DNA from 2 places in the Oscillibacter hominis genome. Region 1 is predicted to be linked to the other one. Evidence: predicted binding sites of a transcription regulator. Region 1 holds the regulator's gene; the other holds the start of a gene.
The links. Region 1 encodes CtsR, which represses protease genes until heat stress. Its sites were predicted from a motif close to AAGGTCAANNAAGGTCAAAT; they were not measured.
Positions count from the first base shown of each region.

Region 2: the regulator CtsR is predicted to act here: its motif matches at 1,289-1,308, upstream of H8790_RS03165 (cysteine-rich VLP domain-containing protein).

Region 1 is NZ_CP060490.1:375,652-379,053, forward strand. It holds gene rsmI (16S rRNA (cytidine(1402)-2'-O)-methyltransferase) at 1-795, opposite strand, end outside; gene H8790_RS01940 (tRNA1(Val) (adenine(37)-N6)-methyltransferase) at 792-1,529, opposite strand; gene H8790_RS01945 (DUF362 domain-containing protein) at 1,671-1,844, opposite strand; gene H8790_RS01950 (CtsR family transcriptional regulator) at 2,083-2,532, shown strand; gene H8790_RS01955 (UvrB/UvrC motif-containing protein) at 2,587-3,057, shown strand; gene H8790_RS01960 (ATP-dependent Clp protease ATP-binding subunit) at 3,104-3,402, shown strand, end outside.
Region 2 is NZ_CP060490.1:634,366-637,767, forward strand. It holds gene H8790_RS03155 (helix-turn-helix domain-containing protein) at 1-742, opposite strand, end outside; gene H8790_RS03160 (DUF3795 domain-containing protein) at 764-1,177, opposite strand; gene H8790_RS03165 (cysteine-rich VLP domain-containing protein) at 1,519-1,941, shown strand; gene mobV (MobV family relaxase) at 2,062-3,003, shown strand; gene H8790_RS03175 (transposon-encoded TnpW family protein) at 3,055-3,186, shown strand; gene H8790_RS03180 (DUF4368 domain-containing protein) at 3,274-3,402, shown strand, end outside.

The DNA of each region.
Region 1 (3,402 bases):
GGAGAGCTCCATCTCCTCGGCGGCCTGACGGACGGCGTCCTTCATCCGCGCGCCCTGGGCCTTGAGGCCCATGACCCGCTCCACGCCGTCGCTCAGGGTAAACTGCGGCTGCTGCGCAAGCTCCGCTCCAGCCAGGACCAGGACATATTCCCCCTTGGGCGCGTGATCCTGGTAAAAGCGGACCGCCTCGCCCAGTGTGGTGCGCATGGTCTCCTCATGGAGCTTGGTCAGCTCCCGGCACAGGGCGATGTTCCGATCCGGCCCAAAGGCCTCGCACAGGTCCGTTAGGGTGGTGCAGAGCTTGTGGGGCGCCTCGTGGAAGACCATGGTGCGCCGCTCATTCAGCAGGGATTGGAGGTGCTCCCGACGGCTTTTTTTGTTGGTGGTGAGAAACCCCTCAAAGGTGAACCGCCCGGTGGGGAGTCCGGAGACGGCCAGGGCGCTGACGGCCGCGCAGCAGCCGGGGATGCTCAGCACGCTGACCCCGGACGCTGCGCAAAGGCGGACCAGGTCCTCCCCGGGATCGCTGATGGCCGGGGTGCCCGCATCGGTGATCAGGGCGCAGCTCTCGCCGCCCACAAGGCGGTTGAGGATGGTCTGCCCGGCGCTGATGTGGTTGTGCTCGTGGTAGCTGACCATGGGTTTTTTGACGCCGAAATGGTTCAACAGCTTGACTGAGACCCGGGTATCTTCGGCGGCGATGAAATCCACCTGCTGCAGGGTCGCCAGGGCCCGGGGAGAGAAGTCGCCCAAGTTCCCGATGGGGGTGGCGACCAAGTACAGTGTTCCGCTCATAGGGGTGCGTCCTCCGTTGTTCGATTTCGAAAGTAGATGGCATCTACCTCCGGCGTGTCCCGGCCCAGCTGATCCCGGAGCACCAGGGGCGGTTCCGTGGTGAGGCCGCTCCCGCCGCCCCGCCGGCCCTCCAAAAGCAGCAGGGAAGGGGCGGTGCCGATGCGGCTTTCCACCCACCGGAGCCGCTTGGGCTCAATGCCGCAGCCTCGCAGGGCGCACATCAGATCGCACAGCCGTTCCGGCCGGTAGACCAGAGCCAGCCGCCCGCCCCAGCGCAGCAGCCGCGCCGCCGCGGCACAGACCTCCTCCAATGAGGCGGTCTCCTCCGCCCGGGCGATCCGGCGGGCTTGTCCCCGGGCGGCAAAGCCGCTGTCCGGTTTAAAGTAAGGTGGGTTGCAGACCACCAGGTCAAAGCTGCCTGCCGGCGGCAGCTGTTCCGGATGGCGCAGGTCGGCCTGTAAAAAAGACATGTCGAAGTGGCTTTCCGCGGCGCTTTTCCTGGCCAGGGCCAAGGGGCCAGGCTGGATGTCCACTCCCGTGACATGAAGGGACGGCTCCCGGGCCAGCATCAAAAGCCCCAAAAGCCCAGTGCCGCAGCCCAGGTCACAGACCCGCTCTCCAGGGCGGAGGCGGGGGAAGGCGCCCAGCAGAAAGGAATCGGTGCCCGGGGGAAAATATGCGTCGTCATAGTAATAGCGCGGCCCTCCCGGCCACAGCTGGTCCATCCGCTCCATGGCAGCCCTCCGGATTTGGAATCGCCGCCCCGCGGATCGGCAGAGGCGGCGGATGAAACTACTTTATTATATAGTATTACAGAGGCGGAAGCAACAAAAATACACCGTGGAGCCCCACGGTGTATTTTATGTATTGTCCGATTATTCAGCGGGAACAATGGCGCCGTTGGGGCAGGTATCGCTGCAAGAACCGCAGTCCAAGCAGGCACTGGCGTCGATGATGTAGGAATCATCGCCCTGGCTGATTGCGCCGGCGGGGCAGGCATCCGCGCAGGCACCGCAGCTGACGCAAGCAGAAGTGATCTTGTAAGCCATGGGAAGCACCTCCATAAATTTTTGTATTCTCAATTGTATCATGATTCCTGAAAATTGCAAGCGGTTTTCGTTATTTGATTCACAAAAACCCATTCACAAATTGTTTTCAAATTGGTCAAAGAAAGTCAAACTTTCCCCCTTGACATTTGATGCCGACGTGGTATACTGACAATCAGAAACAAGGTCAAAGAAAGTCAAAGTCAAATTACAAGACCGAAACAGAAAGGCGGGACAGCGAATGGGAATTTCCGATCTGATCGCGGACTTTATCCAGGACAGTCTGGAGGAGGCCGACGGCGTACTGGAGCTGCAGCGCAGCGACTTGGCGCAGCGGTTCAACTGTGTGCCCAGCCAGATCAACTACGTCATGTCCACCCGCTTTTCTCCGGAGCACGGGTATATCGTGGAAAGCCGCAGGGGCGGCAACGGGTATATCCGCATCACACGAGTGCGGGTGGATCGCCAGACGCTGTTGATGCAGGTCATCAACTCCATCGGCGACGAGCTGGATCTGAAATCGGCCCGGGCCATCTTGGGAAACCTGGTGGAATCCGGGGCGGTGGAGTTGGACGTGGGGCGGACGCTGCTGATCGCCATCGGCGACAACGCGCTGCGGTCCGTGGCCCGGGAGGACAGGGACCGTCTGCGGGCGTCCATCGTCAAACAGGTGCTGGTGCACGCTGTGTAGCAGGTCAAATGAATTGGTCAATCAATATGTAATGATATATTGGAGGTATGGATTATGAAGTGCGAAAATTGTGGCAAGAATGAAGTTACGTTTGTGTATAAGAGCAATATCAACGGCAAGGTGGAAGAGAAGCATCTGTGCCAGGAGTGCGCGGAGAAGTTAGGGTACACCCGGAGGATCCAGGACAGCTACACCAGTATGCAGAACCTGTTTGAGAGGAGCTTTGCCTCCATGTTCACCCCCATGCTGGCCGGCGGAAGGGAGTCCTTCTTTGGCGACAGCTTCGGCGGACTGCTGGGCGACAGCTTTTTCCAGGATTTCTTTTCCATGCCGGCCCTGGGCAGCGGCCAGACCGCCGCTCAGGAGAACGAGCACCTGGTCTCCGAAGAGGAGCAGAAGCAGGTATCCCGTCAGCGGGAGCTGAACGCCCTGCGGGTGGAGATGCAAAAGGCCATTGAAAGCGAGAACTTTGAGCGGGCGGCGGAGCTGAGGGATCAGATCCACGCCAAGGAACAGGAAACCTAAGAGAGGGGGGACTCCCCCTCTCCTTTCCAAAAAGGAGTGAATCGGAATGAATGAAAATAAATTTACCCCCCGGGCGGAAAACGCCCTGCGCTATGCCCAGGAGGCAGCGGGCGAACTGGGCCACGGCTATGTGGGCAGCGAGCATCTGCTGTTAGGCCTGATCCGGGAGGAGGAGGGCATCGCCTACCGCTGCCTCACCGACGCCGGATTGACCGCGGACATGGTCCGCGACCTGATCCGCAAGAGCGTGGGAGCCGGCCTGCCCGGCAGCGACCCGGCCCAGGGCCTGACTCCCCGGGCAAAGCGGGCGGTGGAAATCGCTGTGGAGGAGTCCATGCGGGGCGG
Region 2 (3,402 bases), 260 kb from region 1:
GGGTCAGCCATTGTTTTTCTTCCTCTGTCAGCTTGTTATAGCGCAGCTTTGTCTGCTTGCAGAACACCATCAGCAGTTGTTCCGCCCGACTGCCCTTGAATCTCGCCACTTCCTCCAAATCCCGCTTGAGTTCGTCCACAATAGTATTCTCCGGGGCGCTGTCGCTTCTGCCCCTGTGGGCTTCCCGTATGTCCTCCATGATAGCGTCTATGTCATGATGTACCCGGCTGCTGAAATAGTCGCCCTCCCGCACATGGGCGGCTTGCAGCACACCGGCGGTCTTGTCATGCTCCCCCGGCTGGTACTTCTCCACGATTTCAGCCCTCGCCACGTCTACCCATGCGTTCAAGTTCTGTATCTGTGTTGCGGCGATACCCTCCACATAAATCTGTATATCGGCCAGCAGCTTCACAAAATCCGGGTGCGCCGCCAGCTCACAAAGCAGTGCGGTGTCAATGCGACCGCTTTTCAGCAGGTCTATCATCTCGTCACTCAAACGCAGGTCTGCAAGATCGGCGTTTGGGTGACTTTTTGTTTCCGTCAGCCCCAGCAGGTAGTCGGCGGTCATGCCATAGAACTTTGCCAGCTTGATAAGGGCATAGTGGCTGATGTCCTTAAAGTCGTCCGCTTCATAGCTGCCCAGCGCGGACTTGGAAAGCCCGGTCTGCTCCGCAAGCTGCTCCAGCGTCAGGCCGCGCTCCACACGCAGGTCTTTTAGTCGTTCTTGTATTGTCAACGCCAATCTGCACACCTCCTCTAATGCTTATTTCATGCTTTCTTGGCACTCGCTGCACTCTCTGTCATGGATAGAAATGATACCCCCGCATTTTGGGCAAGTATATTTCTCTTTCTGCTGTTCCATGAACCTTTCCAAACCGTGTTGACGAACAAACTCGCTATTCTCCATAAGGCTTGCCTGATACCTTTTGTTGTAGCTTTTTTCGAGGTTTTTTATCAGCTTGCATGGATAGTCGGGACACTCAAAACAATAGGATAGCCCTTTGCCCTTGATACAATCTTTTATCTTGCATTTGCGGCAGTGTTCCGGCTTTCCCATATCACTGTTTAAGCAACCTGCACACGGCTTTTTATGATAACAATGTTTATAGCAGACCAAACAGTTCATGCCGCAGGAGGCAAACATGGCCGTATCAATTTTTTCAGTTGGCATTTTCATGGCTCGTCCTCCTTGTCAGCTTACTGTTCCTTTCATTTTACCACAAATCCGAGAGCGTGGAAATAGTGCGTTTTCCAGTCAGATTTCCAACCTTTCGGATATACGGGATGGGCGGTCAAAAAAGTGTAGACTTGTGTTAGTTCATCGATGGACAATCACAAGTGAATGACCGTCCGAAAGAGATATTACCGACTGGGGAAGTACCGCCATAACGCCGCAACTTGTGGACAAAATGTCCAGAAGTCACTTCGGGCCAAGTTGGCCCGAAGCAGGTCAGCGTACCAACGCCGGGACACGCCGCCGGGAGGGGGCAGGAATGGCTTTCGGGAGAACGGCAGAATATGAAAAAAGCGGAGGAACGCATGAGCAAAAAACTACCAGAGATAGAGCGCACACCGGGCGGCGGCTTGCCCCGTATGACCCCGGCACAGCGCAAACGGGCAAACGCCCTTATTCGCAAAACCTGCTGTAATTACAACGGCGGCAACTGCCTATTGCTGGACGATGGGGAGGAATGTGTCTGCCCCCAGACCATTTCCTATTCCGTCTGCTGTAAGTGGTTCCGCTGGGCGGTGCTGCCGCAGGACAAGGCGCTGGAAGCGGGGATATTTCGCAGCGCCAGCGTAAAGCGGTGCGCCGAGTGCGGGGCGGCTTTCGTCCCCCGTTCCAACCGGGCCAAATACTGCCCAGAGTGCGCCGCAAGGGTACATAGGCGGCAGAAGAACGCCAGCGACAGAAAACGCCGCAGGAACACGGACAAATAAGGGCCAACAAAAGCCCATAAATCAAGGACTTTAAGGGCCTGTCTGGGGCGGGGCTGTATGTTTGTATGCCCCGCCCCCGAAACAGCCCCCGAAATGTCCGCAGGAGGGAGGATTGATAGATTGCCGCAATACGCAATTCTGCGATTTGCAAAACACAAGGGCAACCCGGCAAGGCCGTTGGAAGCCCATCACGAAAGGCAGAAAGAAAAGTATTCCAGCAACCCGGATATTGACACGACAAAGAGCAAGTACAATTTCCATATCGTCAAGCCGGAGGGCAGGTATTACCATTTTATCCAAAACCGCATTGAACAGGCCGGATGCCGCACCCGCAAGGACAGCACCCGATTTGTAGATACCCTCATAACCGCCAGCCCGGAGTTTTTCAAGGGCAAGTCTCCAAAGGAGATACAGGCATTTTTCCAACGTGCGGCTGACTTCCTTATCCAGCGGGTAGGCCGAGAGAATATCGTGTCGGCGGTGGTGCATATGGACGAGCACACACCCCATATGCACTTGACCTTTGTGCCGCTGACGAAAGATAATCGTTTGTGCGCCAAAGAGATTTTAGGCAACCGGGCCAGCCTTTCCAGATGGCAGGACGATTTTCATGCCTACATGGTGGAGAAGTACTCCGACTTGGAGCGCGGGGAGAGCGCCAACAAGACAGGCCGCAAGCATATCCCCACTCGCCTATTCAAACAGGCGGTTTCCCTCTCCAAACAGGCAAAATCCATTGAAGCGGCGCTGGACGGCATTAACCCGCTGAACGCCGGAAAGAAGAAAGAGGAGGCCATCGCCCTGCTGAAAAAGTGGTTTCCGCAGATGGAGAGTTTCAGCGGGCAACTAAAAAAGTACAAGGTCACGATTACTGACCTGCTGGAAGAAAACAAGAAACTGGAAGCAAGGGCAAGGGCCGGGGAAAGCGGCAAGCTGAAAGACCGCATGGAACGGGCGAAACTGGAAAGCGAATTACATAATATCCAGCGGCTTGTGGAGCGGATTCCCCCGGACGTGCTGACGGAACTGCAACGTCAACAGCATGATAGAAAGGAAAGGTGACAGCCTATCAATCAAAGTCAAACTGCAAACAACGCACCCCGGAAAAAATCTGTGCCGCCCGTCACGCTGGAACGGCGGATCGGCGGCACTACCTATATCGTTTCCTCCCGGTTCAATGAGCAGGCAAAGGAGGATATGGTCGCTAAAGTCAAGCGGCTCATTATGAGCGACAGCGGCCAGTAACATCCTTGCCACGGACAGCCGGACACGGTATAATATAACCATACATTACCGTTTATCCGGCTGTCCCCCATAAAGGAGGACACGACTATGAACAGACAGCCAGACATGATTACCGCTTTGTATTGCAGGCTTTCCCGTGATGATGAACTGCAAGGCGATAGCAACAGTATTGTAAATCAGAAAGAGATTTTACGGAGGTACGCCGAAGAAAACCAT